Regions from separate parts of the Paenibacillus anseongensis genome, predicted to be linked through region 1. Evidence: riboswitches for the same ligand, from Rfam matches in the RefSeq annotation. Region 1 holds a riboswitch; each other region holds the start of a gene.

Region 1 (8,024 bases):
AGATGTCGCTGGCCGCCACGCGCCAGTCTGGGCGCGCGTGAGCTACCGTCACCGGGATGATGCCGCTCCCGGTGCCCACATCCGCAAGCAGCGGAGCGCCTTGCGGGAACAGACGCGAGCCCTCGCGGAGCAAAGCCTCCACGAGCAGCTCCGTCTCCGGCCGTGGAATCAACACCGCCGGGCTAACGGCAAACGTAAGGCCGTAGAAATCCTGCTCGCCGATTACATACTGTACCGGCTCACCCGCGGCCTTCCTCTCTACCAGCTGGCGCCAAGCGCTCTCCAGCTCGGCAGGAAACTGTTCCTGGAAACGGAACAGCAGCTCAGTCCGGCTGCAGCCCAAAAGATGCTGCAGCAAAAGCTCCACACAGGAAGCCGCCTCCGCTACGCCCAGCTTCCCTAAAAAAGAAGAAGCCTCTACATAGGCTTCTCTAATCGTCTTCGAGGCAGTCGGCATCACATTGCCTGCTCCCCATTATCCAAAGCATCCGACTGCGCGGCAATCGTTAGCGCCGACACGATTTCTCCCATGTCGCCGTTAAGCACTGTATCTAGTCGGTGAAGCGTCAAACCAATCCGGTGATCCGTAATCCGGCTTTGCGGGAAGTTATACGTGCGAATGCGCTCCGAACGGTCACCTGTACCGACTTTGCTTTTACGCTCGCCTGAGTATTTCGCTTCCTCTTCCTCACGAATCTTATCGGAAATTCGTGCACGCAGTACGCGAAGCGCTTGCTCCTTATTGGAGTTTTGCGATTTGCCATCCTGACATGTTGCCACAATGCCCGTAGGCACGTGCGTCACGCGAACCGCTGATTTCGTCGTATTAACGGACTGGCCGCCCGCTCCGCTCGAACAGAATGTATCTACGCGAATATCCGCGTCATTAATAACAATCTCAACTTCTTCCGCTTCAGGCATAACAACAACCGTCGAAGTGGAAGTATGAATACGTCCACCTGATTCTGTTACTGGAATACGCTGCACACGGTGCGCCCCGCTCTCAAACTTCAGCTTACTAAAAGCGCCTTTTCCTGTGATCATGAAAATAATCTCTTTGAATCCGCCCAAATCGTTCACGGAAGCATCGAGAATTTCCGTTCTCCATCCTTGCGCGTCCGCATAGCGGGTATACATACGATAAAGATCGCCTGCGAATAACGCAGCTTCATCGCCGCCTGCTGCTCCACGAATTTCAACGATGACGTTCTTGTCGTCATTCGGGTCTTTTGGCATCATGAGGATTCTGAGTTGTTCTTCCAGGTTAGCCGATTGCTCGCTAAGCTCTTCGATCTCCATTTTCACCATTTCACGCATTTCATCATCCAGCTTCTCGTTCTGCATCGCTTTCGCGTCTGCCAGCTGCTCGCTCACGCTCTTATATTCATTATAAGCATCGTAAGCTTCCTGAAGATCGGATTGTTCCTTCGAATACTCTCTAAGCTTCTTCGTGTCACTCGTCACATCCGGGTCACACAGCAGCTCACTTAATTTATCATAGCGGTCCACAATGGACTGAAGTCGATCCAACATAACGGATCACTCCTTTCTTTATTTTTTATTCATTAAACATTAAATCTGAAATGCATAACGTCGCCGTCATTCACTACGTACTCTTTACCTTCCAGACGCACTTGCCCTTTTTCCTTCGCGCCGTTCATGGAACCCGCCGTTACCAAATCCGTATAAGACACAACCTCGGCGCGAATAAATCCACGCTCGAAATCAGTATGAATTACGCCAGCCGCTTGAGGAGCTTTCGTTCCTTTGCGGATCGTCCAAGCTCTTACTTCCTGCACCCCAGCTGTAAAATACGTATACAAGCCAAGTTTGCGATAAGCTGCTTTAATCAATCTATTCAAGCCGGACTCTTGAAGTCCCAACTCTTCGAGGAACATTGCTTTTTCTTCATCTTCTAGCTCAGCAATCTCGGATTCCACCTTCGCGCTGATCGAAACAACTTCGTTGTTTTCTTTCGTAGCGTATTCCTGAACGATTTTAACAAATGGATTCTCATCCGCAGTTGATACTTCGTCTTCGCTCACATTGGCCGCATAAAGAACCGGCTTCATGGTCAACAAGTGAAGGTCGCGAACAAGCAGCTTCTCATCGTCGCTCAAATCGATGCTACGCGCTGGCAGATCGTTATAAAGAGCTTCCTTGATGCGTTCCAAACACTCAACCTCAGCAACAACTTTCTTGTCGCCGCCTTTCAGGTTTTTGCGGGAACGCTCGATTTTTTTCTCAACCGACTCAATGTCAGCCAAAATCAATTCGAGATTAATCGTCTCGATATCGCCAATCGGATCAACTTTACCGGAGACGTGGGTAATATTATCATCCTCAAAACAACGGACAACATGCACAATGGCATCCACTTCACGAATGTGTGCCAAAAATTTATTTCCAAGCCCTTCGCCTTTGCTCGCGCCCTTCACCAAACCCGCAATATCAACGAATTCGAAGGCTGTCGGAACAATGCTCTTAGGGACAATCATCTCTACCAGCTTGTGCAATCTCTCGTCCGGTACTTCAACTACCCCAACATTCGGATCTATCGTACAGAACGGATAGTTTGCAGATTCTGCCCCCGCCTGTGTAATTGCATTAAACAATGTCGATTTTCCTACGTTCGGTAGACCGACGATACCTGCTTTCAAAGCCATCGTAGTTACAACTCCTTAATTTTCGAAAATCATCCTTCTTATTATATAGTACTTGGAACGCAAAAAAAAGCCTGTAGGCTACTGATTAGCCGCAGACTTTTTTTCCAGTGCTTTTTTTGTTTCATTTTCCCGCTTCTGGACGAAGTACGTTTCAATCTGATTTTTTAAAATAAATCCGCGCAGCGCGTTCGTTTTCTCATCCGGGATGCTGACAAAACTAGCACCATAATAGTAGCCGTCATTTGTTTTTTCTTGCCGAACAATTTCCATTGTACAAGGCACCAAAAAGCCCAAAATTAACTCCACTTCCAGTTGAGAGTTCTTTTGAATAACTTTTTCAAGCATAGCATTTTCACTGATCGTAAATCCTAAACCATTAATAGATAGATTTTTGATAGAGAATCGAATCGGTGTATCAAAATGATGTTTGAGCTTCTTGTTTCTATCCTGGAGCGCGAAAAGAAGCCCTTCATTCTTCACATCTACGCGAGGGAACTCCCGCTTTTCCGTGAACTTCCTGCGATTTTCAGGAGGATTCAGAACTATCAACGAACCCTGCTCCTTGGCCACAACCACCGTATCCATAACAAACAGCCCGGATTTCGTATACACTGTCATTTTACACTTATCTCCCAGTGCAAAAACATGGTACTCCGGCAGCTCCACTTCAATAATGTCACCTAGTGCATAGGTCAACACGCCAGTGGCTACGAAATCTTCCTTGCTCAGCATCGCTTTGCTGTCAATCATTACATCAGCGTCGTACCCTTCCTTGCTGCCGTAAAACTTAGCAGATTTTTGTTTGCTGTTGCTAACCACTTTGTTGATCACCCCTCCCCGCGTTCCATATAAAAAAATAGACTGCCCCTGCTTTGGGGACAGCCTATTACCTCAATCTGAAAAAGCATCGATTTTCGGTAACCAGGCTGTCGTAGTTCCATAGGAACCGTAGACCCTCGGCTTTGCGTCCTTACCTTTCGGTAAGTTTGCCATTATCGAACCTGCAAATGATTTGTCATGCTTTGTCGTACAATATCGTGATTTATGGTCTAAAAGACCTACGTTATCTTTCATTATACGGATGGATTTCCCTATTATCAACTAATTCTCTTGCATACATCTGGTATTTGTTGTATGAATGTTAGAAGAATTAAATATCCACAACTTTTTGAGTTATACACATTGTTATCCACAGGTTGTTAACAACGAATGCTTGTTCGATCCTTTGTTCACATGTGGATAAGATTATTTTTAGTGAGGTGTCCCCCTGTGGATGAATATAGTGAACATATCCCCTGGATGAAAGCGGCCATAGAGGAAGCGCGTAAAGCCGAAGCCATTCGAGAGGTGCCGATTGGTGCCGTTGTTGTCTATCAAGGGGAAATTATCGGCCGCGGCTACAATCTTCGCGAAACGACGCTGGATCCGCTCGCTCACGCTGAGATGATCGCTATTAAGCAGGCCAGCGAGCATCTGCAAGCGTGGCGCTTGCTTGACTGCAAGCTCTACGTTACGCTGGAGCCTTGCCCGATGTGTGCAGGCGCGATTGTTCAAGCGCGCGTTCCGCAGGTGATCTACGGCACAACCGATCCCAAGGCCGGCTGCGCGGGAACGTTGATGAACTTGCTGCAGGAGGACCGGTTCAATCACCGGGTCGATGTGATCAGCGGCGTGCTGCAAGAGGAGTGCGCGACGATGCTGACGCAGTTTTTCCGCAAGCTGCGCGGGAAGGAATAGCGCGTTGGCCCTGGCTTTAGCTTTTTGGCTTTTGGCTTTTGGCTTTTGGCTTTGGACTTTGCCGTTGGGGTTGGCCGCTAGGCTGAGTGCGAGCTAGTTTCGCAAGCGGTCGCCTCGCATTGATACGCGAAAGGGAACTAAGATCCCTTATTCGCCGGATCTTAAGTACTTCCACGAGGAAGAGGGAACTGAGATCCGCTATTTTAGCACTTCTAGCCGAAATCTTGGCTAATTAGGCGAAATAAAGCCCTGTAGTTCCGTCTGAACCTTTGAAGTGTGCGGTTTTACTCAAATAGCGCCTTGTAGTTCCCCATCGCACGATGCAGTTAGCGAATTTCAACTACAAGTTAAATCTTGCCACTCAAAGGTTGCGCCATATAAGGCTTCGTGCTATCATAATCTTTGCCAAGCGCCCGTAGCTCAGCAGGATAGAGCAACAGTTTCCTAAACTGTAGGCCGGATGTTCGAATCATCTCGGGCGCGTATACAACATAACGCCAGTTAACGGTATAAGCCGTTAGCTGGCGTTTTTTTCAATCCACAGGACAGTTAAATTCTTTTAAAGCTTTTTTCATATTTTCTTTTAGTTTATCTACATATCCAGTAAGATCACCAGAATGATTGCTAAGATTTGCGTTGTATTGATTGACTTCATTGTTTATCTGCTCTGTGTAAAGAACAGCGATCTCGTGACATCTTGGACCTGTGATTGCCGAATTTGACACGGGCAGCGGTGTAGGCGTTGGTTGAGGTTTATTCGGAACAGATACATCCGTTGTATTATCTACACGCTGAGAGTTCCAAGTCTTCATAAAATGGTATTCTGCTAGGTTGTCCTTACTGCTCTTACTATACTCCTCAGCATTTGATCGTTTGACGGTAACAAAGTTTGTAACCGAGTTATTATGAATAATGCTTACTATCATTGAATCTACAGGTGAATTAACCAAAAAATCGGAGAGCGCAATGGTATGATCTTTATCTGCGCTACTATCATTTGACATTTCTAAATCTACTTTTAAATAAGCGCCATACTCATTATAGATAAGCTGGACATTTTTACCCTGATATTCTTTGGCTTTCTCATTTAATGACGGAATAGTAGCTGCAAAATCTTTCATTGCGTTATCTTCTTTTACTTGAGGAAATGCAAGATCAACGGTGTACTTCTCAGCATCCCATGTTACCGATGCCCCGGCTTGTTTCAACAGGTACAACGGCACAACGGTTCTGCCATCTTGTATCGTAGCAGGCACATCCTCGGCTTGAAGCTCTTTCCCCCCAAATAAAACCTTCACGATTGGAGCCCCCTTGTAGTCCCCATGAAGGCCCGCTGCATGAACGACACCAGCCAAACAGAAAAACGATAGCATAAACACCATTACTTTCTTTTTTTTCATAAAAACTTTCTCCCCCACCCAAATAAGCTTGTTAATTGCCACCTGTAACATTTCTAATATTTCTAGAAAATTCCTGCAAAAATTCAACTTTTTCTACCTATCCACATGTTAATAGACTTCCTGCCCGCTAAGAAAAAAAATCAGCGTTATCAACATCAGCACAAGTACGAGGTTTTTGAAACGTTATTAACAACGAAAAAGAGGGAGGTTATCCCCAATTGGGTAGGTAAGGGCACCAAAAAGTAGTACTTAGGAAAAAGCATGCACTGTGTTGTACTTTTTACAACAAAAAGACGGAGGATCGGCCTCAAATTGCAGTTTCGTTGTACTTTGTGCAACACTTCGGAGAGGGAGGGACGGTATTAACCCCATACAGGCCAAAATGAGTGTAGATCATGCAATGAAGATGACGATTCCAGGTTAAAACCGCCTTCAGTATTGTATAAAGTACAACATAGGGCGGGGCGGCATCTCTGCGCAAAAAAAAGAGCCCACCGCATCAAAAAGCGGCAGGCCCTCCCTACTTCATCCGGTCCCGATACTGTCCCGGCGTCATATTTTCATATTTTCGAAAAAGACGTATAAAATACGATGGCTGATACCCGATCTGCTCCGCAATCTCGTTGACCTTTAAATCAGACTCGACCAGCAGCTTCTTGGCTTTATCCATCCGCAGGGTGATCAAATAGTCGATGAAATTCACGCCATTGATTTGCTTGAATGCTTTACTTAGCGCATAGGTCGTTGTATTAAAAGCATCCGCACATTCCTCTAAGGAGATGTCACTGCTCATAAAACGCTCCTGAATCCGATCCGTAACGCGCTCCACCAGACGCTTCATGTGGATGTCCTGGTATTCATTCAGCCCTTCAATATAAGGTGAGATCACCTTCGTCTGGAAAAAGCGGACCATCTGCTCAGGCTCCCGAAGCTGATTCAACTGTTCGTACAAGTTGTAGCCCTCGAAGAAATGATGCGGATTAAAGCCGGACTCCAGCATAGTATGCAGCATACTGCCCAGAACCTGCATGGCTCCTTCCTGGAGGATCTTCTCTTTGCTCGACTGGCGCACAAGCTCATGAACGAAGCTCTCGATCAAGCTCAGCGACTGCTCGCTTTGGCCCATTCGAATGGCTTGCATCAGCTCTTTCTCCAAGGCAAATGGATAATGCACATCGTCGTTGGTGCTCGGCAGCATCTCTTCCAAATCAAGCACTTGATGATCAGCTTTCAAATCCCGATAGCGGATAGAGCTGCGCAAAAATACTAAAAGCTGCGGCAGATCCTGCACGTTCGCGGTTAAACGGCCCATGCACACGGTGGTCTGCATTTTAAGAAGGGAGCTAATGGTTTGTGCCAAATCATTCGCTAACAGATACAGCTCATCCTTGGCCTGCTGTTTCGTCCGATCCATGGGATAAGAGAGCAGAATACCTACGGTCATATCCTGGAAGTTCATAATCTCCGCATTTGGGGTTTGCGTATTTACGATCTCTTGCGCGATATTCGCTGCCGCGAAGGTTGCCAGTTGTTCCTCATTTTCCAGGAACCGGCCATCTTCTTTGGCAAATCCGCTAATCTTCACCAGCAGCAGAACGAACCACTGGGACTCCGTCTGCCAGTCGAAGCTCTCCATCCGCCCTCTTAGCTCTGTCTCGCTTAGGGAGTAAAAGTGTCCTTGGACCAACTGCAGGAGGAACGCCGACCTTAGGGCAGGATAGGCCTTATCTAGCTTGGATTCCAGCACTCTGCTCTCCTGACTTAAATGCCGCCACTCCTGCTCAATGAAGGCAAGCTCATCCCCTTGGCTCTCCTGTGTGGGCTTATAATCCTTAATCACATTCACGAGCCGCATAATCGGTTGATATATTCGCTTGGAGGCCACCCACGAAAGCAGCACAGCCAAGAGAAGCCCTATTCCCCCTATACTGAGCATACTTCTAGACATAAACTCCACAGGGGCCGTCAATTGCGATAAGGAAGTTGCCGTTACGAACTTCCACAATGTTCCGGAACGGGAGAACTGGCCGAAAGCAACGGAATAGGACTGCCCGTTCCGGTCCAGGATGTAAGAGCCTATTTCTTCCGACCGTCCGATGACACTTTCTCTGACCGCAGCTTCTAATTGGGCATGTTCTTCATTTCCATTGCTTGGAGAGACGATTATATGCCCATCCTTGCTCATAAGAAACGCGGCGCCATTGGGGTCTGTAGCCATTTC
Region 2 (8,024 bases), on a different contig from region 1:
CAATAGCAATGCACGAAATGAAACAGAGGTAGCTGAGTTCCTTACATCTCAGCTACCTCTGTCTTTTTATAAGTAATGCATGGTCACTTCGCTTCTAACAAACAATCTCGCATTGACACCAGTTTGCCCAATTCCTTTAGATATGTAGTAAGCCCCATATTGCTGTTTATGTAATCCCTTGTAAATCCCCATTCTAGGCAGCTTACCTGCGTTTTTGATATGAAAGAAAAATGGAATATTAAATTGTTTACCGTGAAGATGCCCAGCCATTAAATAATCGAATTCTTTATTCAAGTGTAGCACGATGTTAGGATCGTGGGTAATAATGAGTTTCGTTCTGCGATCATCAACAGCTCGAAAAGCAGCCTTAATGTCACTTTTATCAGAATCGAAATCATCAATGCCAATTAGTTCAAATTGTTCTAAATGCAACGACTCATTCCTTAACAAACGAAGCCCATATTTTCTTAAAAGCTTGACAAGATCTTTGACATTTTTCTGCTGATAATCATGGTTTCCAAGAACACAAAAAATGGGCACGTTACAAATCGCCATTGCTCTTAGGTATTCTTCTAATTTAGGAAGCATTTTTCGATATTTGGTAAAATCACCCGTAATAAATATATAATCCGGTTTTTCATCATGAATAATAGCGGCTATTTTCGCTGGGCGAATTCTTAATCTTTCAACATGCATGTCACTAATTTGCAGAATTCTCACATTTAGATTAAGAGGATATCTTATCCGCTCAATTTTTAGCCATTGTGTCGGCAAGATAAAGATTATGTAGCAAATAAGTAGAACTAAGAATACATAAAGGCCGTTCAATAAAATTCCTTCCAAGCGCATCCTCCTCTCCAAAAATGGGACCTCATACAGTTGGGATAAATAAGGTTTATATACTAAGTTTTATTATAGGGTTAATACATTAATGCCACATGAGTATAAGAGTTCAATTTTGTTGTCTGATTTGGATACTGTAGCCTGAAAATATGAACCAACCATTGGAGCTGCTTTTTATACTTTCGATTTATAAGTAAATTCAATTTTTTCATCAATCAAATAATAATACTCATATAGTTGTATTGTCCGGGTTTTTATTCTATTTTTAGTAGCAATTTGTGTATCTACATAACCCTGAGTACCTAACAAAGGTCCTTTCTCATCTGACAAATTAATGAAGTGTTCTGAAAACTCTATTTCATTTGTTTGATACTGTACCCAGCCTCTTTGTGCTTTGATTAAGGATTCTTTGTCCTCTGCATTTAACTTGGTTAGAAGTTTTTCATAAATGTTATTTAATTCTTGATCCCAGATCCTGGTATATTTTGCTTCTAACTCAACCCAATTGGAAGTATTAAAGTCCGTTGAGTTTTGAAATTCATTATTTTCTTTTGCGTAATCCTTATCAATGGGGTTATCTCTAATAACTTTGGAAAACTGACGTTCCGGTTGATTTGATAAATAATCACTATAAACTTTGGTATCTATTGATTCTGACTCGACATCGATACTCTTGCTATTCGTACTTTTATCGATTAGAACGGTACTTTCAGTCCCTGCACTTTTAATTGGAGCACTATCTACAATATCTTTAGCTGGAGTATCACTACAGGAAGTTAAAATAACAAGCAAAAAACTGGATACAATTAATCTGTTCATTGGAGAATCCCTCCATCTACTTTCGTTCTCTTCTATTAGACGAGTAATCTTATATTTCGTTTATTTACCCAATGTTTTATCGTGTGAACCAACAAAAAAATCCCCCAACCGCTAATCCGACCCTGTTCAGTCGAGCGTTTGAGGGATTTATTTTTTCATCAAAAGCCAAATGATTATGGCCCAAAGCGGAATAGAAAGCACGATACTCCACATGCATCCTATAGCAAAGCCTAATTTTGCTTTTTGTTCATTGTTTGATACATCATCGTTCGGCATGTTCCACCAACTCTAACGGGAGTCCATCTGGGTCTGCAAAAAACGTATACCGATCACCTGTTATGGGATCAATTCGTACCGGTTCAACCGCAATTCCCTTGCTCTCTAGTTCTTTGACGCTTTCGTCCATATTTCCAACGACAAAAGCCAAGTGTCGAAGTCCTCGCGCTTCCGGCTTATCCACTCTTAAGGGAGGATTAGGGAACGAAAACAATTCAATCTGCTGCTCTGTTTCTCCTATGCGCAAATCCAGTTTGTAGGAATCACGGTCTGCCCGGTACAACTCATTTACGATCGTCATTCCTAGTAAATCAACATAGAAATGCTTCGACTGTTCGTAATTCGAGCTAATTATGGCCACATGATGAATGCGATCGATTTTCACTAACACGCCTCCCCACTCCGTAAATAAACCGCAATCCGGGAATTCCCCATCCTGCGGCTCGTTTCTTATTTTATCCGTCTAATCTCATCGTTTCAACAATTTTCTTCAAAATATTCTCTGCTTGCGCATATTCTACCTGACACGTGCCTGCTGCGTGGTGACCGCCTCCGCCATTTTGGAGCATCAAAGTCCCGATGTTCGTTTGCGAAGTGCGATTCACAATGCTGTGCCCGCAGGCAAATACACAATTTTGTTTATTACGTCCGTCCACGATCCAAATGGATACATTCTGCTCCGGATAAAGCGCGTACACCATGAAACGGTTGCCAGGATAGATGGTTTCCACGTCCCGAAGATCCGTAATGATCACGTTTCCTTCTGTATACGTATGTTTTGCAAGCATTTCACGGTATAGAGCGTCTAATTCATAATACCGTTCTACCCGCTCCTTAACGTCAGGAAGCTCCATAATTTGATCGACCGTCATCACCGCGCAGTGATCCACTAGCTCTTCCATTAGCTGATAATTACTAATTCGGTAGTCCCGATAACGTCCTAAACCTGTACGGGCATCCATGATGAAGGACAATAAATCCCAGCCCTTTGGGTTCAAAATATCTTCTTTACTGAACTGAGCCGCATCCGCTTTATCTACGCCTTGCATAATATCGTCAATATCACCGAAGGTTTCTTGCCCTCCGTAATAATCATAAACGACACGTGCTGCGCTTGGTGCAATACGGGTTTCCCCTTTGAACGCTACCTTCTCGCCCATCCGTTCAAGTTCACTGGAGTGATGGTCAAACCATAATCCACAACCCGCAACATAAGGCACATTCGCCAAAATATCGTTCTCGGTAACCTCGATCAGACCATCCTGCATATCTTTGGGATGAACGAATTTCATGTCATCGACCATGTTTAGCTTTTTGAAAAGCATTGCGCATACTAAACCGTCAAAATCCGAACGCGTAATTAATCGCATAACGCAAATCCCCCTACGAAGTTAGTACTTAAGAACTATGTATGATTATGTGTATCATTATATCAGCACCTGTCGATTTGTGACAATCATTTTGTCAGTAGAGCTTTTGGGATAAAAAAAAAAACAGTTCGCCTAGATGGGCTGAACCGTTCTTAATTTGGACGTCAAAATTTGGTAGAGTCTAGTCATAAATGCTTCAATTTGCGGCATCGGGGGCATTTTCACAGAAAGCTTAACTTCGCCTTTCCAGTAGAAAATTAAAATGCTGTTGCTTCTCCCCTGAAACATTTCAACATCCCAACACGTCTCATTAAGTGCGTACTCTTCTAAATTAATCATTAGCTTCGGTCCATCCGAGGATGGCACCAAACGGGCAACATGATTGCCGCAAAGTGATGTTACTTTTTGCTCTTCATGTAAATCAGACTGCATGCTGCTTGGTCCTCCTTTTATCCATAGTCTATGAAAGTTATGACAGAGAAAAACCCCACCATAGTGTACCGATCGGAGGGGATCTAAGTTGAATACCCAATCGTTCGGCAGCTGGCTGGCAACGAGTCCGTTTATGAACAAGGTAGCCCCTTTAGCTTTGCGTCACTGACTTTCGTCAGTTTTGCCATTGTCGAGATGTGTTGTGAATTCTTTTACAAGAAATAACTACACTCTCAAGAATAAGGGATGTTGTTTTGAAATCGTATAGTTCGCAAGAACTAATTTTGCAATATCTATCAAAAAACTTCTTTTTTCGACCTATTTTTGGGCAGTGCTTGTAGATTATTGGCGCCCTTCCAGTAAAAGAGAGATCCCGCAAGGGTCACAAAGGCGATGACCAGATACAGTGTAGTGCCTCCATACGCTACGAGCAGAAAGCCACCAACCCAAGGTCCCATAAAATGACCTACGTTGGTTAACGTTTGTGCTCCAAAATAAGTACCGCGCATATGTTCCGGCGCCAGTTTATCAATCAGCATATTGGCCGCGGGGTAATTTAATATTTCGCCAAGTGTAAAAATCGCCATGGAAATAATCATGGGAACTAACGAATGCGAAAATGCAAAGCCGATATCGCCTAACGCAAACATCAAATTGCCAATAATAATCGCTACAAGCGGCGAGTATTTATCAGAAATACGCGTAAGCGGTATTTGCATCGCAATAACCACAATGGCATTGACACTCATGAGGACAGCAAACATTTTCACACCTTCAGTGAAATTCTGCTCCAAATATTGCGATAGTGTCACCATGACTTGCGAGTAGCCGATAGCCCCTATAATTCCGCCAAGAATATAATAGCGAAACGTGACATCACGTTGAATGACCCACAATGCGGAGACAAACGTAACAGGTTGTTTTTTCTCCCCTTCTATTTGCTTAATACCAAAAACGATAAGGAGAACGTAGAGTGTAACCGCGTAGATAAAATATACGATTCCAGTCAATAGAAACGGCAGTGCCCCATCCATCGTTGCAAAAAATGCACCCAATAAAGGTCCTACAGCAACACCAACATTGATGGCCATGTATCTCATTGAAAACACACTGAGTCGCTTGGCCGGCTCGGTCAAATCCGCCATCAAAGCTTGCGAGACCGGTTCGTAAAAGGAGCGGCATAAGCCATTAAGCATGTTCAGCATCATAAACAATACTGGTAATTTCACGATACTGAAACCTACAAACACAACCGCCCATCCAAAAAGTGCAGCGAGCATGATGATGCGTCGGCCGAATCGGTCCGATAAGTTGCCCCCGATAAAACCTCCGACTGTTCCTGCCAAGGCTCCCATTCCAATTACGACCCCAATCATTACCGCGCTCATCGACGTATGTTTAGCCAAGTAAATCGCCAGAAAAGGCAGACTCATGGAAGACGCCGCTCTGGCCATGACCGTTCCCAAAATTAACGTATGTACAATCGGATGATACGAACCAAGAAAACCACGTAATCGATTCATCTGTCAGAACTCCTCTCGCTGCTAATTTACCAAAGGTTAAGAAATGAGATCAAGAACCCATTATACACGAAAAACGGTAGTTCGTGTCCTTAATTATATTTTTTTGTCGAATAAAAAAAGGACTCCCCGAAATCGAGCGGGGGCCCAGTTTTAACCATGTTTTGTGGCACCACGTGCCCATCGTATTAAGTTGTCAAAAGGAAGAATCGTCAACTCATCAGGAAAGTTATAGGTCTCACTGCAAACCGCGACATGATACGGTTTATTGCCGCTCAGCGTTTCCAATAGATAGGTTTTGCAAAAATAGCATTTATACTCATAGAAAGTTACGGCTTCACTGGCCGAGAATTCATGAAATGATACCTTCGCAAAAGGATAACCGAGGCCAACGCCTATCAATTTGACGAAGCTTTCTTTCATCGCCCAACGCTCGCAAAGGAACGCTTCCCGAGAAGAAATAGCACGATATTCCCTCTGTTCTGAAGGAGAGAGTATACAAGCCTCCAACTTGAATATACGGGAGTCTTGCTTTTCAACATCAATTCCTACTTCACAGGAAGCAAAAACAATCGCTACCCACTCCCCGGAATGAGAAATATTAAAAGCAAGATCTGGCCAGTCTCTTAATGATGGCTTACCTAATGGGCTGTATAAGACACTAGGCCTTCTATTCTCTTCCCTGTGCAGCTCATGACGCAGCACATATTGAAGTAAAATGTCTCCAACGATCATTCTTTGCTGTTGATTTTTTTGCAAACAATTTTCAATTTTCGTCCTTCTTGCTTCATCAAGATGTGAATGAAACAGCTGCCAACTATCAACTGCCGTGTGACGACAAATCCTCGTAGCCATAATCTTCAATTGCATAGTGATCCCCATATTGTGAAATCATGTGACTGATATATTTAGCATCTCGGTGTACCCAGCCGATTAAGGATGATCCTCGAGAAGACTGCCAAGGCAGACCTACAAAATATAACCCGGGAATTGACGTAGTTCCCCGCTCATGAATGATCATTTGCTTATCATTAAAAATTTCAGGAATTTGAAGCCAAGGATAATCAGACCGAAACCCGGTAGCCCATATAATCGTTCCCGCTACAAGAGAGGAGCCGTCAGCAAAAAAAATCAGTTTATCGCTCATATCAGTCGTTCTTGCCAATAACTTAACTCTTCCATTACTGATGGCGTTCCTTAGTTCAAAACCGTATAGCGGATCTTTCTTTTTAACAAATCTTCGGCCCACCCATGACTCTGGACTCTTTCGCAGAAGCCCAACCCTCTCATACCACCAAAATAAGCTTCTACCGAGAAAACGGTAGGGTAAGTATTGGATGTCATGCCCCACAGACAGGTAAACGGTCCTCTTCTGAGCGATTTCAAGCGCTATTTGCGCACCGGAATTTCCCCCACCGATCACAAGTACTTCTCCCTGTTGCGGCAGCATGCCAGGATTATTGTAATCTTTGGTGTGTACTTGAAACACTTCTGAACTTAGTGAGTGTGCAATCTGAGGAATAAATGGAGTTTGAAAGGGACCTGCTGCCACAACGATTTGTTTGGCTAACCATGTACCTTTATTGGTCGTTACGAGGAAACTCCCCAATTGATAGGTTAGTTTTGTTACCTCTGTTTCTAGTTGAATCGGAATGGCGAACTTCTCTTGATACTGCTTTAAATAAGCGGCCATCTCATCCTTAGTTGGATAGCCCCATGGATCTCCCTCTAGTGGTAACCCGGGCAAGCTGCTATACATACGAGGGGTAAATAACGTTAAAGAGTCATATCTGCTGCTCCACGAATATCCCACTTTATCACTTTGATCCAATACAACGAACTCCCGCTGCTCAGCACTTAAATAATAACCTGTCGATAGACCAGCTTGCCCACCGCCAATCACGACTATATCCACTTTTTTCAATGCTTCTCCCCCAATTAACAAAAACAAGTGATGCCGTTCGACTCCGACTCATTTTTACCCAAAGGCTTCCAGCACGAATGATGATTCCACGGGTATCCAGGAAGCATATGAGATTGTTTCTTTCGGTCTGACCACTCAGGTACTATAAGACCTTTCATAAACAATTGACCTTGTAATTGAAGCTTCCCGAGCTCATCGCTGCAGTTGCAAATCAGCATGGATTCATCTTTTCGCGGGAACCAGACGGGTGCAGATGATAAGCATAACACAACGTCCCCACGTGCAATTTTCGTCTCGGCTCTCATTGTACTGTTATAATTCCCTCGGACTAGCCGTTCAATGGCTACCGGTAACGACAATTGTCCTTCAACGACCATAGCGGTTAACTCGCCAACTCCTTCACCAAGGCAACTGAGCGGCCGTACTCCCCAACTTCGCAACATCTCAGCATGTGCAAATTGTTTCGCGAAAGTCCGCCATTCACCGAGACCATGCACCGACTCTGAAGCCATTTGAAGAAATAATTGACTCACTACAAAATAAGATTGTTGATAAATCACATCGCCATTCGTCATTTCCTCGCTTACATTGCCATTCCTCGTGTCGTGCTCAGGAAAGTAGTACACCACCCCGGGTAGTTTAGATAGCACATGACCATAGCCTTTATACGGAAGATTGCTGTCTATTGCACTCGTATACTCTTCCAACGCTTCCAGCAATGTCTCCTTGGACGTTGCTGCAATAGCAAGTCTATGTTCATGATGTTTCCTGCCCTTCAGCAAAGTGGAACAAATTGCATGAAGATCAGTTTGACTCGTGTGCTTCAGCCGATCCACATAT
Region 3 (8,024 bases), on a different contig from region 1:
CGATCCTCACGGCTCCTACGAACATCTCTCTGCCTGGCGACTCCGGGTCTGTATGGATGAGAGGACAATTTGCAGCGGCTTTGAACTTCGCAGGTAGCGGTCCTCGTTCTATCTCGACACCGATTGCTAGCGTAATGAATACATTCAATATTCGAGTAGCCGTTCTTGCGGGAACAGGCACTTTCAAAAGCGGTGCGGCCATTAACCCTGCGCCGAAAGGCAACTATGCTTTTACGCGGCCATTGACGGTGGCACAACGCAAATTGGTGCGTAGCGTTCGCGCTATGCCCAAAAAATAGATCACTGTTAGATCGCTCCCGTTCACAGGATGGAGGGCGATTTTCTTTTTCTATTTGCCATGTGACACCTGACTTGAACGAAATTAGGGAATCCATCATAATAGGGGATATCAGAAAAGTAGGATTACGGCATAGAAGGGATTTCCCAAGCATGAGAATCAATAAATTTATTAGCGAGACAGGAGTTTGCTCCAGGCGGGAAGCGGACAAGTGGGTAGAAGCGAAACGTATTACGATCAACGGCGAGGTTGCCGGGCTTGGAAGCGTTGTAGGTCCTGGCGATGAAGTTCGAATCGATGGCAAACCGATTGGCGAGAAGAAGGAACATGTCTATATTGCGCTCAATAAACCAGTAGGAATCACCAGTACGACGGAAGCTCATATCAGAGGCAACATTGTTGACTTTGTTGGGCATTCGGAACGTATTTTCCCGATCGGCAGACTGGATAAGGATTCGGAAGGTCTCATCCTTTTAACGAATAACGGAGACATTGTGAACCAGATTTTACGCGCAGAAAATAATCATGACAAAGAGTACATCGTGACGGTGAACAAGTCCATTACGCCGATGTTTCTAAAGGGAATGGCTAGCGGAGTGCGCATTCTGGGCACGGTAACGAAGCCATGCGAAATTTATCCGGTGGGCGATCGTGTTTTTCGCATCATCCTGACTCAGGGGCTTAATCGGCAAATTCGTCGTATGTGCGAAGCGTTCGGTTATCGGGTGGTGCGCCTGCAGCGCGTTCGGATTATGCATATTCATCTGGGGAGCTTAAAGGTAGGCAAATGGCGCGATTTGACGCAAGGTGAAATGAAAGATCTCATGCACACCCTTAGCCAAGAAAACGCCAAAACGAGCAAGCTGCCTAACGGCAATTAAAACATCAGCACATGTTCATGCCTCTTTGAAGGGGGCTTGAAGATGTGTTTTTTATTTTTAAATTTTTGTATGTTTAAAGCAACTTTTTCCTTCTCTTCAGCGTCAAGGGTTATTATGGCAATTTTTATTTCCCAAAGGAGGAAGAGGACTTTGAAATTAGTCAAACAAGCAGGAACGTTGGTACTAGCTTCAAGTTTGCTGCTCACGGCTGCTCCGGCCGTTTGGGCCAATGAAGTGAGTGTAGACAGCAAGACAATTGCAGTGCCTGCCTATCCTGGCGTCGTCGACAACAAGATGTTAGATGCCAAAATTACGAAAGAACAAGCGATAGAGCGGGCCAAAGCGTATATCACGCTGCCTGAAGGCTTCACCTTCCAATCGATTAGCTTAAATGCTTACTATGGCATGAATGGCAGAAATACTCCTACGTGGAACATTAATTATGTGAAAAAAGTAAAAGATCAGACCTACGGTTATTTGAACGTATCGATTAATGGCCTGGATGGAACGCTGACGGCTTATTCAATGAATGACAGTGATCCGGATCATAAACCGGCGTATCCGCCGAAGGTTGACTTCGCTGCAGCCAAAGATGTCGCTTCCGCCTTTATTGCTAAAGTGAATCCAGACAAGCAGAAAGAGCTGCTTTACGACGATTCGGAAGAGAAAGCGTTCCGTACACCGTTAAACGGGAATTATCAGTACAACATCCGCTTCGATCGTTCGGTTGACGGTGTTCCTTTTTCTGCGAATGGTATTTCGGTCGGTGTGAATGGCGATGGTCAAGTAACGAATTATAATTACAATTGGTCTGATGACGTCACTTTCCAAGCGAATACCGGGCCTATTACGAAAGAAAAAGCTGCTCAATTATTCCACGATAAAGCAGATCTCTCGCTGCTCTATCAGATTCCATATGGTACTAAAGGCAAGAAATTACCGATTATTTCTTACATGATGGGAGCGTTTTCGCTGAATGCGCTAACCGGAGAAGTATGGAACCCGGTTCCGCATACGGAGGATTCCAAGCCTTTAACGGACAAACCGCTGGCTGAACGTCCATCGGCTGCTTTGAACCTGACGAAGGAGGAAGCCGTGAAGAAAGTCATCACGGTGTTCAATCTTTCCTCGGACTACAAGCTCCAAGAGGCTACCTACAATGAAGGGACGAACCCTGAAACCGGGGAAACCAACTCGAATTGGAACTTAAGCTGGAACACCGTTTCTGAGAAGGACCCGACTGGCAAGATAGCTGGAAGCGGAGTCTGGGCAAATGTAAATAGCAAAACCGGAGAAATCACCAATTTTAACAGCTATGTGCCATACAGCCCTGATAACAATAAAGACATCGAAGGTAAAGTTTCCTTGGAGGATGCTGTTGCTAAAAGCGTAGATTTCGTGAAAGCGCAGATTCCTTCTTACACCGACCAGTTGGTGCTCAGCCAGCCATCCGCAAGGATTACTCGGAAGAGCAGCTGAAGCATATGCGGAATTGGGATATTCGCTTTAATCGCGTCATTGATGGTGTTAGTGCAGGTGGTGAGGGTGTAACAATCAGCATCGATCGCGTGACAGGCCAAATCATGAACTATCAATTCGGGCTCAGCGACATGCCTTATCCGAAGCAAAAGCCGGAGATTCTGGCGCTCGACAAGGCGAAGGAGCTGTGGCTTTCCCAGTTCGACATTAAACTGAACTATGTGCTCGAATATGGCGGATCCAATGGCGTAATACCTATCGAGAAATACAACCTGATGATCGCTGCGGGAGAAATTCCTCCAACTGCAGCAGTCACCAACGCAAATGAGAAATTTGAAGCTAAGCTTGTCTACACGCTTATTCCAAAGCTCAACCGGGAACCCTTCCTGCTTGACGCGCAAACTGGAAAATGGAGAAACAGCCAAACAGGTGAGGTTACGTCCCTGGATAAAGTGAATGTCAGTGACATTGACAATCACTGGGCTAAGAACGAGCTTCAGCTGATGCTGGACTATCAAGCGCTTGATGTGCAGGATGGCAAGGTTAATCCTGATCAATTGATTAAGCGGGGCGAGCTGGTCAAAATGCTGGTTATCGCGATGAATGGCGGGAACGGCGGCATCTACTACGGAGCGGACCGCAAAGCTTCCTTTGCGGATGTGAGCAACGCTTCCCCTTATTTTGCCTATGTCGAAAATGCGGTTGACCGCGGTTTGCTGGACGTTGGCGCTGATTTCAACCCAGAGGCTACGCTAAGTCGCGAAGAGATGGCACAATTGATCGTTAAGGCACTTGGGTACAAAAACTTGGCGAAATTCGACGGCGTGTTCAACAGCCAATTCGCGGATGCCGCTGAAGTTAAGCAAGTAGGTACCACTGCGATTGTAGTGGGGCTTAACATTATGTCCCTTAACGATGGCAAGTTTGCGCCGCAGCAAGAAGTGTCAAAAGCCCAAGCGGCAAGCGCATTTTACCGCTTTTTGCAGAAACGGGCGGAGCTTCAAGATCAACCGCATTACTACTACTAGGAAGCGGGTATGGAGTCGGCGTGAGTAGTGCGAAGCCGGATGAAAGGCATGTGAATCTCGTGTCACCCCAGTTCCCCAATAGCGCGAGATTCGCGTGGCCATTAACGTGTACACTGAAAAAAAGGCTATCTTACAGGTCATAGACCCGCAAGATAGCCCTTTCTTCACGCGCTTATTCATGTTCTAAAACTTTGGAAATACATAGTGCACTAAGAAATATAGAACTCCGAAGATGATAATAATGTAAGCAGCATACTTGATGAAGGTGGAGGCTACTAAGCTGGAATCCGATTTTTTCTCCACATGGCGTTCTTCAATCTCAATATTTCGTGGTGGTGTTGACATAGCAATCACTCCCTTATAAGTATCTTGCTAGTTAATACCCACCATATTTTGGAGTGAAACATCAGCATTCATAAAATGTTCCAATAATATTTTCTTACAGGCGCTCCTCAGTATGCTACAATAATCTTTAAAATTTATTACGCATATTGGAGAGAAAGGAAGTAAGAGAAAATGGTTGTTTCCGGAAAAGTAGGTTTGGAAGAAATTATTAGGGCCAATCATGTGCTCAGCAAGGTGATCGAACCATCGCCTCTGCAACGCAATGAGCTGCTCTCTACCTTGTATGAATGTAACGTTTATTTGAAACGTGAAGATATGCAGGTCGTTCGTTCTTTTAAAATTCGCGGAGCGTACAATGTGATCCAAAGCTTGACGCCGGAAGAACGCGAAGCGGGAGTCGTGTGCGCAAGCGCCGGCAATCACGCGCAAGGCGTTGCTTACTCTTGTAAGCAGTTAGGGATTGAAGGGAAAATTTTCATGCCAACGACGACGCCAAGGCAAAAAATTTCGCAGGTGAAATTATTTGGCGGCTCTTTTGTAGAAGTAATTCTGACAGGGGATTCTTTCGATGATTCCTCCAATCACGCCAAAGCCTACTGCGCCAAAGAGAACAAGGTGTTTATTCACCCCTTCGATGATATTCGCACGATCGCGGGACAAGGGACTGTCGGTCTGGAAATCATGAATCAGATGTCCGATACGCCTGACTTTATCTTTGCAACCATCGGAGGCGGCGGTCTTGTAGCCGGTGTGGCGACTTATGTGGACAGCGTTTCTCCTCGTACCAAGATTATTGGCGTTGAGCCAGAGGGCGCTGCAAGTATGCAGGAGTCGCTCAAGCAGGGAAAAGTCGTGACCTTGTCTACGATTGAGAAATTTGTAGACGGCGCAGCCGTGAAGCAGGTAGGCGAGTTAACCTTTGATATTTGTAAAGAAAAGCTCGATGATATCGTTGTTATTCCTTCAGGTAAGGAATGCACGACGATTCTAGAACTCTACAACAACAATGCCATCGTAATCGAGCCTGCAGGGGCTCTGCCTGTTGCGGCGCTTGATGCTTACCGGGATCAAATTCGCGGCAAAAACGTGGTTTGCATCATCAGTGGTGGTAATAATGACATAGACCGGATGCAGCAAATCAAAGAAAGATCGCTCGTGTACGAGGGCTTGAAACACTATTTCATCCTCAATTTCCCTCAGCGTGCAGGCGCTTTGCGTGAATTTCTGGAGGAAGTTTTGGGGCCGACAGATGATATTACCCGGTTTGAGTATACGAAAAAGAATAATCGGGATGATGCTCCAGCACTAGTCGGCATCGAGTTGAAGAATAAAGATGATTATGAGGGCCTTATTGAGCGTTTGTCCCGCAAGGACTATGATTACATCGAGATCAATAAAGATCCTAAACTTTTTAATTTGCTAATTTAACTAATAATAGCCAGAGTAGAAAAAATTATGATATAGTTAAATAGTCCTGCTTTTTCTTTGTTTACCTGAATATTGTAAAAGGCAAACTTGCCGAAAGGTAAGGACGCAAAGCTCCGGGTCTAAGGTTGCCGCCGCAACGATGACGGCTGGGCTGCCGAGAGGAGCAGTTTACCGATACAGGTATGCCTACGGCTATTCCAAATGGAATAGCCTTTTTTGATGACCGGAATGGAGGTTCCCCCCGAATGAGAAGCCTTTTTATAAAGTGGATTCAACAGATGAAAGATCAGGAGCTGCGCTATGTGGGCATCCTTGGTTTCTTTCTGCTGACGGCTAATCTACTTGCTGCTGCTTCTTTTACATTTACCCCGAAGATGATCTTGTTCGTTCTCATTCAAGCACTCATTTGCTTCTTTTTTGCCATTCGCATCCGTCACTTGCGGCTTAACAGTATCGAACAGGAGGAGAAGAGTAAGCAGCTGGCTTACTTGGCCTACCATGATACATTAACAGGCTTGCCGAATCGACGGTTGTTCGAGGACCGCTTAAAGCGTGTGCTTCTTCATGCTCAGCGTTATGACCAGCTTGCGGCAGTTGTATTTCTCGATATGGACAGATTCAAAGAGATTAATGACTCTTACGGCCATGCCTCTGGCGATCAGCTCATTCGTTTGGCTGCGGAGAGATTGCTGGGCTGTCTGCGTGGTTCGGATACGGTGTATCGGCAGGGCGGCGACGAGTTTATTATTTTGCTTGAATCTTTTACCAAGCCGGAAGACGTCAGAGCCGTAGCTATACGCATTCAAAATGTGCTGGATGAACCTTTTATCCTGGATGGAAAAACCGTTACGATAACCGCTAGTATGGGGATTGCGCTATATCCGCTCGATGGAACTAAGCCCGAACAGCTTCTTCAGCGTGCGGATGAAGCGATGTACGAGGCCAAAAACCATGAGAATAACCGCTTCCAATTTTATGCCTCAGATATTGATACGATGGTGAAGAGCAAAGCTCACATGGAGAATGAGCTGCGCTTGGCTCTGGAGCAGGAACAGTTCGAATTACGGTATCAGCCGCAATATGAAATCGCAGACCGTAAGCTTATCGGCACAGAGGTCAGCCTCCACTGGGAGAAGGGGTCTAAGCAGCTGAGCAAGCTCATGGATTGGCGGAAGGCTGCCGATGAACTGGGATTCATGGTCCCTATTGGCAAGTGGGCGTTTCAGGCCGCATGCCGGCAGATGAGAGACTGGCAGAATGCTGGCCAAGAGCCGATCAGAATGACGTTCACCATTAAATCTTCACAGTTTAAAGATGATCATTTTATTGCACATATAGCGGATGTGCTGCAAGAAACGGGTATCGATCCTTGCCTGGTCGAGTTGGACCTTACGGAAAGCATCACGTCTTCCAACGTGCAGGAAGCAAGCAAGAAGCTGACGATGCTGAAAAAGCTTGGCGTACGCATTGCCATGGATGACTTGTGTACGGGCCTATTTACGCGAAGCGGGATGGAAGGTATGCCGCTGGATAGTGTGAAACTGGACAGCACGCTGATCAGAGACCTAGTCGATGATGACGAGAATCAACTGCTTGCAGCTGCTATCGTTCGGATGGCCCACCGATTAGGATTGAAGTTAATCGCGAAAGGTGTCGAAACGGAAGAGCAATTCGAATACCTGAAATTTCTGCAATGTACGGAGGTGCAAGGAAAACTGTTCAGCAGTCCACTATCCTCGGGACAATTCCTCACATTGATGACCAAAAAAAATTAAAATTGGTCATCTAGATTTTATTGACCGGCGGTAGTATAATAAATAATTGGGGCTTAAAACCTATATTGTGGGGCTATACAAAAAGACCATGTCAACTTGGTTAACATCACGAATTATGATCATTTGCCGTAGGATTGCTTTTCACTGAAGTACCAAAGTGATACACTCGGTCTATGATCAGACATACATATTTTAACTGATTCTGGTCAACCTAGAATGTGGGATTTAAGGTACAATTTTAAATTTATTTTTGGGGGTAAAGATGATGAAAAAAGTATTCACAACAGCGTTAATGGCTGTCACTGTGTCCGCAGTTGCTTTGACAGGTTGCGGTGCTAAAAAAGAAGAAACTAAACCGGCCGCTTCCGCTTCACCAGCTGCAAGTAGCGCAGCATCCGCAGCACCAAGCAACAACAGCGGTAAAGATTTCAAAATCGGCATGGTCACAGACATTGGCGGCGTAAATGATAAATCTTTTAACCAAAGCGCATGGGAAGGTTTGCAACAATTGAAAAAATCAACTGGCGCAAACGTTAAGAACCTAGAGAGTAAAAGCGATGCAGACTACACGCCGAACTTGAACCAATTCGTAAAAGACGGCTATAACCTGACTTGGGGTATTGGCTTCTTGATGGGTGACGCGCTTAAAACGGTTGCAACTCAAAACCCGAATGCAAAACTAGCGATCATTGATAACGTTGTAGAAGCTCCAAACGTAGAATCCGTAACATTCTCCGAGCAAGAAGGTTCTTACCTTGTAGGTGTGGTTGCAGGTCTTACGACAAAATCC

Evidence for each region. A riboswitch is a leader RNA that binds a small molecule or an ion and turns the genes downstream of it on or off. The one in region 1 is predicted to bind cyclic di-GMP.
Region 2: linked by a shared signal. The riboswitch ahead of GON05_RS24400 (hypothetical protein) and the one ahead of GON05_RS07825 (PilZ domain-containing protein) in region 1 are both predicted to bind cyclic di-GMP.
Region 3: linked by a shared signal. The riboswitch ahead of GON05_RS06090 (putative bifunctional diguanylate cyclase/phosphodiesterase) and the one ahead of GON05_RS07825 (PilZ domain-containing protein) in region 1 are both predicted to bind cyclic di-GMP.

Annotation. Positions count from the first base shown of each region.
Region 1 is NZ_WSEM01000007.1:165,859-173,882, forward strand. It holds gene prmC (peptide chain release factor N(5)-glutamine methyltransferase) at 1-457, opposite strand, end outside; gene prfA (peptide chain release factor 1) at 457-1,533, opposite strand; gene ychF (redox-regulated ATPase YchF) at 1,566-2,666, opposite strand; gene GON05_RS07825 (PilZ domain-containing protein) at 2,745-3,497, opposite strand; cyclic di-GMP riboswitch class I at 3,580-3,667, opposite strand; gene tadA (tRNA adenosine(34) deaminase TadA) at 3,900-4,403, shown strand; tRNA gene GON05_RS07835 (tRNA-Arg) at 4,813-4,886, shown strand; gene GON05_RS07840 (stalk domain-containing protein) at 4,937-5,854, opposite strand; gene GON05_RS07845 (helix-turn-helix domain-containing protein) at 6,324-8,024, opposite strand, start outside.
Region 2 is NZ_WSEM01000020.1:140,291-148,314, forward strand. It holds gene GON05_RS24380 (metallophosphoesterase) at 67-843, opposite strand; gene GON05_RS24385 (lysozyme inhibitor LprI family protein) at 1,018-1,662, opposite strand; gene gloA2 (SMU1112c/YaeR family gloxylase I-like metalloprotein) at 1,925-2,323, opposite strand; gene GON05_RS24395 (exopolyphosphatase) at 2,394-3,308, opposite strand; gene GON05_RS24400 (hypothetical protein) at 3,441-3,740, opposite strand; cyclic di-GMP riboswitch class I at 3,844-3,936, opposite strand; gene GON05_RS24405 (MDR family MFS transporter) at 4,037-5,263, opposite strand; gene GON05_RS24410 (4'-phosphopantetheinyl transferase family protein) at 5,414-6,130, opposite strand; gene GON05_RS24415 (flavin-containing monooxygenase) at 6,081-7,175, opposite strand; gene GON05_RS24420 (beta-ketoacyl synthase N-terminal-like domain-containing protein) at 7,199-8,024, opposite strand, start outside.
Region 3 is NZ_WSEM01000006.1:79,347-87,370, reverse strand. It holds gene GON05_RS06115 (chymotrypsin family serine protease) at 1-299, shown strand, start outside; gene rluF (23S rRNA pseudouridine(2604) synthase RluF) at 451-1,179, shown strand; gene GON05_RS06105 (YcdB/YcdC domain-containing protein) at 1,330-2,658, shown strand; gene GON05_RS06100 (S-layer homology domain-containing protein) at 2,664-3,686, shown strand; gene GON05_RS38790 (hypothetical protein) at 3,870-4,031, opposite strand; gene ilvA (threonine ammonia-lyase IlvA) at 4,203-5,459, shown strand; cyclic di-GMP riboswitch class I at 5,530-5,618, shown strand; gene GON05_RS06090 (putative bifunctional diguanylate cyclase/phosphodiesterase) at 5,705-7,234, shown strand; gene GON05_RS06085 (BMP family lipoprotein) at 7,500-8,024, shown strand, end outside.